Regions from separate parts of the Streptomyces sp. CNP082 genome, predicted to be linked through region 2. Evidence: predicted binding sites of a transcription regulator. Region 2 holds the regulator's gene; the other holds the start of a gene.

Region 1 (5,013 bases), on a different contig from region 2:
CGTGCAGATCCACCGCCCAGCGCGCGATGGCCAGCCCCAGCCCGGTGCCGCCGCCGTCCGCCCCGTAGTCGCCGAGCACCGCGCCCTCCCGGCCGCGGTTGAAGCGCTCGAAGACCCGGTGCCGCTCGGCGGCGGGGATGCCGGGGCCCTCGTCGAGCACCTCCACCTCCAGCGCGTCCGGCTGCGGGCCGGCGCGGGCGCGCACCATGACCCGGCCGCCGGGCGGGCTGTGCTTCACGGCGTTGTCGATCAGGTTCGCCATCACCTGGTGCAGCCGCTCGGGGTCGGCCTGTGCGACCAGCTCGGGCGGCCAGACGTCCAGGTGCAGCCGGACGTCGCCGCGGCCCCGGGGGCCGGGGGCGTCGCCGGCTGCCTCCGGGGCGCCGGCGACGCCGTGGGCGCCGCTGCCGAAGTGCGCCTCCTTCAGTACGCCCGCGAGGTACGCCTCCACCGAGAACCGCCGCAGCCGCAGCGGCACCACCCCGCTGTCGATCCGCGACAGGTCCAGCAACTGCTCCACCAGCCGGCCCAGGCGCTCCGTCTGGCGCAGCGCCGTACGCATCGTGTCCGGGTCGGCCTCCGAGACCCCGTCCACCACGTTCTCCAGCACGGCGCGCAGGGCGGCGATCGGGGTGCGCAGCTCGTGCGAGACGTTGGCGACCAGCTCCTTGCGGTGCCGGTCGACGGACTGCAGGTCCGCCGCCATGCGGTTGAAGGTCTGCGCCAGCTCGCCGAACTCGTCCCGGCGCCGGGTGGCCAGCCGGGCGGTGTAGTCGCCGTGGGCCATGGCGCGGGTGACCGCGGTCATCTGCACCAGCGGCGACGTCAGCCGCTGGCCCACGAACTGGGTGATCAGCAGCGACGCGATGAGCGAGAAGACCGTGATCAGCCGGACCTCGGTGGACGAGCGGATCGCCACCCACACCAGGCCGGTGGCGATCACCACCGAGCCGATGACCAGCGCACCCAGCGCGGCGTTGACCGACCGCACCGGATCCAGCGGGCGCAGCGCGTCCCACACCCGGCGCCAGAACCCGGTTCCCGCGCCGCCGTCCGGCACCGTCATGTGACGGGGGTCTCCAGCGCGTATCCCACGCCGTGGACCGTACGGATCCGCTCTGCGCCTATCTTGCGGCGCAGCGCCTTGATGTGGCTGTCGACGGTGCGCGTCCCCGAGGCGTCCTCCCACTCCCAGACCTCCACCAGGAGCTGCTCGCGGGAGAGCACCGCCCGCGGCTGGTTGGCCAGGCACGCCAGCAGCTCGAACTCCGTCGGCGTCAGATGGACGTCGTCCCCGCCGACCCGCACCCGCCGCTCGGTGTGGTCGATCTCCAGCTCACCCAGGCGCAGCGTGTCGTCCCGGGCGGCGCCCGCCGCCAGCGTGGCTCTCTCCACGCGGCGCAGCAGGACGTGCACCCGCGCGGCCAGCTCCCGCATGGAGAAGGGTTTGGTCATGTAGTCGTCGGCGCCGACGCCGAGGCCGACGAGCATGTCCGTCTCGTCGTCCCGCGCGGTCAGCATCAGCACCGGTACGAGCCGCTCGGCCTGCACCCGGCGGCACACCTCCAGCCCGTCGAAGCCGGGCAGCATCACGTCGAGCACGAGCAGGTCAGGCCCCCATTCCGCCGCGGTCGCCACCGCGGCGGGGCCGTCGCCCGCCGTCCGTACCTGGAAGCCCTCGGCGCGCAGCCGCGCCGATATCGCCTGCCCGATCGTGGGGTCGTCCTCGACGACCAGCACTCTTCGCTGGGCGCCGGGAGTCACTGCGGCCGCGTGGTCAGCGCGGCCGTTCAGGGCTTGTCTGTCTGCCATGTGTTCGTGGCCCTCGCCGTCTCTTCCCCGTAGGCCGTAGGCCCTCCGCTTCAGCTAGCAGCGTATGGGGAGGTGACGCGCCTCGGCTACGGGGAACGAAGAGCCCCCGGCCGCGTTGTGGGCCGCGCCGTGGACGCGGGCCGGCGCGGGCGGACGGCGAGGTGGACGGCGTCGGGTACGCCGCGGCGTACCGGGATCTCCTCCGTGCGTACGTCCGTGAAGCCGGCGGTGCGCAGCGCGGCCTCGAAGGCGGGGGAGGGGCGGGCGGACCAGACGGCGAGGACGCCGCCGGGGGCGAGGCGGTCGCGGCAGGCGGCGAGGCCGGCGGGGGCGTAGAGGCCGGAGTTGCCGTCGGTGACGGTCCAGTCGGGGCCGTTGTCGATGTCGAGGCAGACGGCGTCGTACGGGCCGGAGGCGGTGGCGAGGTGGTCCAGGAGATCGGCCTCGACGAGCTCGACGCGGGGGTCGGCGAGGGCCGCGCCGCTGAGGCGGGCGAGGGGCGGGCTGTCAGCCGGGCCGCCCGCAGAGCCGTCAGCCGGGCCCGCCGCGGGGCCGTCAGCCGGGGCGCCCGCAGAGCCGTCAGCCGGGGCCTCTGCCGCGCCGCCTGGCGAGCCGTCTGCCGGGCTGGTGGCGGGGCCGTCGGCCGAGCCGGGCTTCGTGCCCTCCGCCGGGCCGGGCTGGCCGGCCGCCGGGCGCGTGTGCCACTCGATGACCGCCGGTTCACGCTCGACGACCGTGATCCGCCCCCAGCGCGCGTCCGCCGCCGCCTCGGCGAGCGAGAAGCCCACGCCGAGCCCGCCGATCAGCACCGCCGGTGCCGCCGTGGTCCCGTCCAGCGCCTGCGCCGCGGCCCGGATCAGCAGCCGCTCGGAGCGGCCGTCGGAGGTGTCCATGAGGAAGACGCCGTTCGCGATGATCTCGTGGTGGGCGCCGCGCCGGCGCAGCACGACCTCTCCGTACGGGCCGGACCTGCGGTCGACCGTCACGGCGCGCGCCGTCTCGTCGTCGCTGCTCATGGCCCCCATCCTGCCCGATCCTGCCCGATCGCTCACAGCGAACAGACGGCCGGGAACATCGCGGCACCCTCCCGGGTTGAGCCCACGTAACTCAACTTGCATGCCGAAGGGGAGATCAATGGCTACTGAGTCCCGCTCGAATACGCCGCTGGCCCTGCCCGTCCTGCCGCTCGACTCCTCGGACTCCTCCGACTACGCAGTCGTGCTCCCCGGCATGGTCGTGCCGCTCGACCTCTCGGACCGCGAGGTGCGGGCCGCGGTCGAGGCCGCGCAGGCCGCGGCGCGCGGCAGCGGACACAAGCCCAGGGTGCTGCTCGTCCCACGGGTTGACGGCACGTACGTGGGCACCGGTGTCCTCGGCCGTGTCGAGCAGGTCGGCAGGCTTGCCGACGGCGACCCCGGTGCGCTGATCCGCGGCGTCGCCCGGATCCGTATCGGTGCCGGCACGACCGGCCCCGGGGCCGCGCTGTGGGTGGAGGGCACGGAGATCGAGGAGTCCGTACCGGACCCTGTTCCCGGCGCCGTCACCGAGCTGATGAAGGAGTACAAGGCGGTCGCCACCGACTGGCTGCGCAAGCGTGGCGCCTGGCAGGTCGTGGACCGCGTGCAGCAGATCGACGACGTCGGCCAGCTCGCCGACAACTCGGGCTACTCGCCGTTCCTCAGCACCGAGCAGCGCGTGGAGCTGCTGGAGACCGCCGACCCGGTGGCCCGGCTCAAGCTGGCCACGCAGTGGCTGAAGGAGCACCTGGCGGAGCAGGACGTCGCCGAGTCCATCGCGAAGGACGTCCAGGAGGGCGTCGACAAGCAGCAGCGCGAGTTCCTGCTGCGGCGCCAACTGGAGGCCGTACGCAAGGAGCTGCGCGAGCTGAACGGCGAGCCCGACGGCGAGGAGTCCGACGACTACCGCGCCCGGGTCGAGGGCGCCGACCTGCCCGAGAAGGTCCGCGAGGCGGCCCTGAAGGAGGTCGACAAGCTGGAGCGCGCCTCCGACGCCTCGCCGGAGAACGGCTGGATCAGGACGTGGCTCGACACCGTCCTGGAGATGCCGTGGAACGAGCGCACCGAGGACGCGTACGACATCACCGGCGCCAAGGAGATCCTGGACGCCGACCACGCGGGCCTGGAGGACGTCAAGGAGCGCATCACCGAGTACCTGGCCGTGCGCAAGCGCCGCGCGGAGCGGGGCCTGGGCCTCGTCGGCGGCCGGCGCGGCGGCGCGGTGCTCGCGCTCGTCGGCCCGCCCGGCGTCGGCAAGACGTCGCTGGGCGAGTCCGTGGCGCGGGCCATGGGCCGGAAGTTCGTACGGGTCGCGCTCGGCGGCGTCCGCGACGAGGCGGAGATCCGCGGCCACCGGCGCACGTACGTCGGCGCGCTGCCCGGCCGGGTCGTACGGGCCGTCAAGGAAGCCGGTTCGATGAACCCGGTCGTGCTGCTGGACGAGATCGACAAGGTCGGCTCCGACTTCCGCGGCGACCCCGCCGCGGCCCTGCTGGAGGTCCTGGACCCGGCGCAGAACCACACGTTCCGCGACCACTACCTCGAAGTCGAGCTGGACCTGTCCGACGTGGTCTTCCTGGCCACCGCCAACGTCCTCGAAGCCATCCCCGAGGCGCTGCTGGACCGGATGGAACTGGTCCGCCTCGACGGCTACACCGAGGACGAGAAGGTCACCATCGCCCGCGACCACCTGCTGCCGCGGCAGTTGGAGCGCGCGGGCCTGGAGCCCGGCGAGGTCGCCGTCGAGGACGAGGCGCTGCGCAAGCTGGCCGGCGAGTACACCCGCGAGGCGGGCGTACGGAACCTGGAGCGCGCGCTCGCCAGGCTGCTCCGCAAGATCGCGGCGCAGCACGAACTGGGCGACGCGAAGCTGCCGTACCCGGTCGGCGTCGACCAGCTCCGCCCGCTGATCGGCCGTCCGCACCACACCCCGGAGTCCGCCACCGACCCCGCGGAGCGCCGCACGGCGGTCCCCGGCGTGGCGACGGGCCTGGCGGTGACGGGCGCCGGCGGCGACGTGCTGTACATCGAGGCGTCGCTGGCCGACCCCGAGTCGGGCGCCTCCGGGCTGACCCTCACGGGGCAGCTCGGCGACGTGATGAAGGAGTCGGCGCACATCGCGCTGTCCTTCCTGCGCTCGCGCGGCGCGGAGCTGGAGCTGCCGGTGGGCGACCTGAAGGACCGG
Region 2 (5,013 bases):
GGCGGAGTACCAGAACTACCGCCGGCGGGTGGAGCGGGACCGGGTCACGGTCAAGGAGATCGCGAACGCGAACCTGCTCACCGAGCTGCTGCCGGTGCTCGACGACATCGGCCGGGCCCGGGACCACGACGAGCTGGTCGGCGGCTTCAAGTCGGTCGCCGAGTCGCTGGAGAACGTCGTGGCCAAGATGGGCCTGATGCAGTTCGGCAAGGAGGGCGAGCCCTTCGACCCGCTGATCCACGAGGCGCTGATGCACAGCTACTCGCCGGATGTGACCGAGACGACGTGCGTGCAGATTCTCCAGCCTGGGTATCGGATCGGCGAGCGTACGATCCGCCCCGCGCGGGTCGCCGTGGCGGAACCGCAGCCGGGAGCCTCGGCGTCGCAGGGCGCGGAGGGCGAGAAGGCGGACGGCAAGCAGGCCGATGCGGAGGACGGCGGACCGGAGTCCGCCGGTGCCGCGGACGCCGCGGGGCCGGACGCTGCCGGACCCGCCCAGGGCGAGTCCGGCAGGGGGGAGACGGACAGCGGTGGCCCGGACGAGGGGTGACGCCGTAGCAGCCGCCGAGGGACGAGAGGAGGGACGCCGGGAATGAGCACCAAGGACTTCATCGAGAAGGACTACTACAAGGTTCTCGGCGTCCCGAAGGACGCCACCGAGGCCGAGATCAAGAAGGCGTACCGCAAGCTGGCCCGGCAGTACCACCCGGATGCCAACAAGGGCGACGCCGCGGCCGAGGAGCGCTTCAAGGAGGTCTCCGAGGCCAACGACGTGCTCGGCGACCCCCAGCGGCGCAAGGAGTACGACGAGGCGCGCACCCTCTTCGGCAACGGCGGCTTCCGCCCGGGCCCCGGCGCGGGCGGCGGCGGCTCGTTCAACTTCGACCTCGGCGACCTCTTCGGGGGCTCGGGCCCGGGCGGCGCCGGCGGCGGCGGCGGGCAGACCACCACCTCCGGCGGCTTCGGCGGCGGCCTCGGCGACGTCTTCGGCGGGCTGTTCAACCGCGGCGGCGGGCGTACGCAGCCGCGCCGCGGCCAGGACATCGAGTCGGAGGTCACGCTCAGCTTCACGGAGGCCATCGAGGGCGCCACGGTCCCGCTGCGGATGTCCTCGTCGGCCCCCTGCAAGACGTGCGCCGGCACGGGCGACAAGAACGGCTCCCCGCGGGTCTGCCCGACCTGCGTGGGCACCGGCCAGGTCTCCCGCGGCGGCGGTGGCGGCTTCTCGCTGACCGACCCGTGCGTGGACTGCAAGGGCCGCGGGCTCATCGCCCAGGACCCCTGCGACGTCTGCAAGGGCAGCGGCCGGGCCAAGTCGTCCCGCACGATGCAGGTCCGCATCCCCGCGGGGGTGCAGGACGGGCAGCGGATACGGTTGCGCGGCAAGGGCGGCCCGGGCGAACGCGGCGGCCCCGGCGGCGACCTGTACGTCGTCGTGCACGTGGACGGCCACCCCGTCTTCGGCCGCAAGGGCGACAACCTGCTGGTGACCGTCCCCGTCTCGTTCCCGGAGGCGGCCCTCGGCGCGGACATCACGGTGCCCACGCTCGGCGGCCCGCCGGTCACCCTGAAGCTGCCCCCGGGCACGCCCAACGGACGTACGATGCGCGCCCGCGGCAAGGGCGCCGTCCGCAAGGACGGCACGCGCGGGGACCTGCTCGTCACCGTCGAGGTGGCGGTGCCGAAGGAGACGGACGGCACCGCGCGCGAGTCGCTGGAGTCGTACCGGGAGGCGACCGCGGGCGAGAACCCGCGCGCGGAGCTGTTCAAGGCCGCGAAGGGAGCTTGACGACGATGAACGGCACAAACGGCGGACGCGGCGCCCGCGGGCGCAATCCGTACGAGCTGACCGAGGAGACGCCGGTCTACGTCATCTCCGTAGCCGCCGAACTCTCGGGCCTGCACCCGCAGACCCTCCGCCAGTACGACCGCCTCGGCCTGGTCTCCCCGGACCGCGCGGCCGGGCGCGGCCGGCGGTACTCGGCGCGGGACATCGCGCTGCTGCGGCAGGTGCAGGCGCTGAGCCAGGACGAGGGCATCAACCTGGCCGGTATCAAGCGGATCATCGAGCTGGAGACGCAGGTCGCGGCGCTGCAGGCGAAGGTGGCGGAGCTGACGGACGCGGTGGACGGCGCGGCGTCGGCGATGGCGCAGCGGGAGGCGCAGGTGCATGCGTCGTACCGGCGGGATCTGGTGCCGTATCAGCAGGTGCAGCAGACGAGTGCGCTGGTGGTGTGGAAGCCGAAGAAGAAGCGGGGCTGAGGGGCTGGGCTGGGCCTGCGGCTCAGTCGGCGAGGTACGTGACCTCCACGTGGGGCGGGAGCCCGGCGTGGAGGTTTCGCATGTTCGGCCGCAGGGAGACCTGCTCCAGTAGGTCGAGTCCGGCGAGCGGGGAGAGGTCGAGCGGGCTGTCCGAGGGCAGGTCGAGTACGAGGCGGTCGAGCCGGGGGAAGAGCTGCGGGAGCCGGGCCAGGTCGTATTCGCCGGCCGGCCGGTCGTCGATCAGGCCGAGGAACCCGACGCCCGGCAGCGCGGCGTCGGCGGGCGCGACGGCCAGCAGGTCGGGCCGGGACCGCAGCGCGTCGAGCCTGGGCAGCGCGGCCAGCGCCGGCCAGTCGTCCGCGGCGGCGTCGTGCCGCCAACCGAGATAGAGGTTGGCTAGCTGGGGGTGCCTGGCCAGGGGGCGCAGCCCGGAGGTGCGGGCGGTCAGCAGGTTGAGAACCTCCAGCTCCAGCAGCGGGGGCAGCGCGTCGAGATCGAGCAGGCGGGTCCGGTCCGGCGACAGGGAAAGGACTTCCAGCCGCGGCAGTGCGTGGAGAAGCCCGGGGGCGCCGTCCGCGAGCCCCGGTACCCCGTCCAGGATGAGAGTGCGTAGCGGCAGGCCGGCGAGGGCCGAGGCGTACTGCAGGCCGAGGCACTCGGTGAGCCGCAGGTCACGCAGCTCATGCTGGTCGCGCAGGAAGTCCAGGTCTCCCAGGGCGTGCTGGTTGCGGATAATCAGCTTGGTGAGCCGGAACGTGGCGAGCACTTCGCGCAGCTCGAAGGGGTCGAGTGGGCCGCCGCGTACGTCGACCATCGGGCGGCCTCCGAGTCTGCGCAGGGCCTCTAGCTCGGCGTCGGAGGTGACGGTGAAGTACAGCCCCTCCGGATCGAGCCGGGCGATGACCTCGTCGGCGTACTCCTCGGTGTCGAAACGCTGCCAGGCCCAGGCGAGTTGCCGGCGCACTGAGAGCGAAGGGTGGGTGGCGTAGCGGGCGAGGAACGCGGTGGCACGGTCCGAGTCCACATGGCTCGCGGCGACGGCGACGAGATCCGGTACGTCTGTCTCCTCGGGGCCGGGCAGCAGGTCCAGCACCAGCGGCCCCGCCGCGCCCAGCGCCCGCGCCTCCATGGACGTCCTCGGTGGTATCAGCGCCCGCGTCTCCCGCTCCACCGCCTCCCGTACCGCCGGCGCCAACTCCGCCGCGTGTTCCAGGCACGCCGCGGCCAGCAGGCGGATGCGTACCCCCTCCACCCCCTCCCGCGTCTGGGCCGCCGTCAGCAGCTCCCGCAGGATCTCCTCGCGCTCCCGCGGGCGGGCCTGCGCCACCGCCATGCGGATGACGTCCTCCCACTGGTCGTCCGCCGCGTGTGTAGCCAGCACGCCGATGTCGCCCTCCTCCACCGCCGCGCGGGCGCCCAGGTAGTCCTGGAACGTGCGGTGGACGAAGTCGACGGCGCCCGGGCCCGGTTCGCGGAGCAGGCCGCTGCGGTCGCGGAAGTGCTCCAGTACGGCCGCCGCGTCGCCGAGGGCGGCTACCTCCGGGACTGCGGGCAGGGCGGCGGCGACGATGCTTTCGGCGCGGGTGCGGTCCAGCTCCGTGCGGCCGTTGCGGATCAGCCAGTACGCGAGCCGTTGCAGCACCTGGAGCTGGGGCTCCTCACGCAGGTCGGGGACGGCCATGTCGCGTTCGCGGTCGCGGCGGGTGAGCAGCATCGACAGGGCGGCCTCGTACAGCTCCTTGCGCCCGCGCGGGAGGTAGCCGCGGCGGGCGCGGTTCAGGGCGCACATCAGGCCGCACATGAGCGGGTTGGTGGCCAGCCGGCTGAGGTCTGAGGTGTGCCGTACGGCGGCGGTGAGCTGCTCTTCGTACGCCGTGAGCTGCGCCTCGTCCGCCGCGGGGGCGCCGGTGCGTACGGCGGCGTGCCAGCGGGCGATGAAGCGGGCGAGGTCGGCGGGGCGCATGGGGGCCAGCGCCAGCTCGGTGAAGCCCTCGGCGGCGAGCCAGTCCGCGCCGACGGCGGAGGGGCGGGAGGTGACGAGCCAGCGGTTGCCGGGGAAGGCGTCGATGAGGTCGGCGAGCCAGCGGCGGGCGCGGTCGCGCTCGTCGCGGGGGACCTCGTCGATGCCGTCGACGAGGAGCAGGCCGCGGCCGGCGGTGAGCACGCGGTGCTCCCAGCCGTTGGGCTGGGCGCCGGCGAGGGGGCTGCCGGTGGCGGAGAGGAAGTCGCGGGGGGCGGGGAGGCGTTGGCCGTGCCGGGTGAGGGTGCGCAGCGGCAGGACGAAGGGGACGCGGCCGGCGAGGTAGTCCATGGTGTGCTCAGCGCCGGTGTCGGCTCGGGTGGCGGAGAGAGCGAGCCACTGCACGAGGGTGGTCTTGCCGGAGCCGGCGGCGCCGCGCAGCAGGACGCGCTCGTGGGTGGCGAGGGCCTGGTCGGCGGGGATGGCGGGGTCGGGGAGGGGGCCGCCCTCGGTGACGACACCGAAGTCGCCTCCGATGTCGGCGTAGGGGAGCGGCTCGTACGACGACCCGGACGCTTCCAGACGCAGATAGGCGACGTCCAGCGGCCACTTCGCGGGCGAGTCGGCGAGGTCCATGCCGTAGATGGTGAGCCTGCCGTGCTTCTTGGCGACGTACGCGAAGTACACGCGCTCGAAGGCCGCGTCCCGGGCCTCGGGGAGGGGCGTGCGGGCGATGAGGGCGTCGAGGCGGGCGATCTGGTCGGCCTGGCGGCGGGACTGCTCGACGAGGG

Evidence for each region. Region 2 encodes HspR, which represses chaperone genes until heat shock. Its sites were predicted from a motif close to TTGAGNNNNNNNNNCTCAA; they were not measured.
Region 1: the regulator HspR is predicted to act here: its motif matches at 2,905-2,923, upstream of lon (endopeptidase La).

Annotation. Positions count from the first base shown of each region.
Region 1 covers NZ_JCANSZ010000049.1:23,595-28,607, forward strand. The annotation lists gene B124_RS29130 (sensor histidine kinase) at 1-1,066, opposite strand, end outside; gene B124_RS29135 (response regulator transcription factor) at 1,063-1,812, opposite strand; gene B124_RS29140 (spermidine synthase family protein) at 1,899-2,828, opposite strand; gene lon (endopeptidase La) at 2,947-5,013, shown strand, end outside.
Region 2 covers NZ_JCANSZ010000040.1:33,616-38,628, reverse strand. The annotation lists gene grpE (nucleotide exchange factor GrpE) at 1-550, shown strand, start outside; gene dnaJ (molecular chaperone DnaJ) at 593-1,789, shown strand; gene B124_RS26575 (heat shock protein transcriptional repressor HspR) at 1,795-2,262, shown strand; gene B124_RS26570 (NACHT domain-containing protein) at 2,285-5,013, opposite strand, start outside.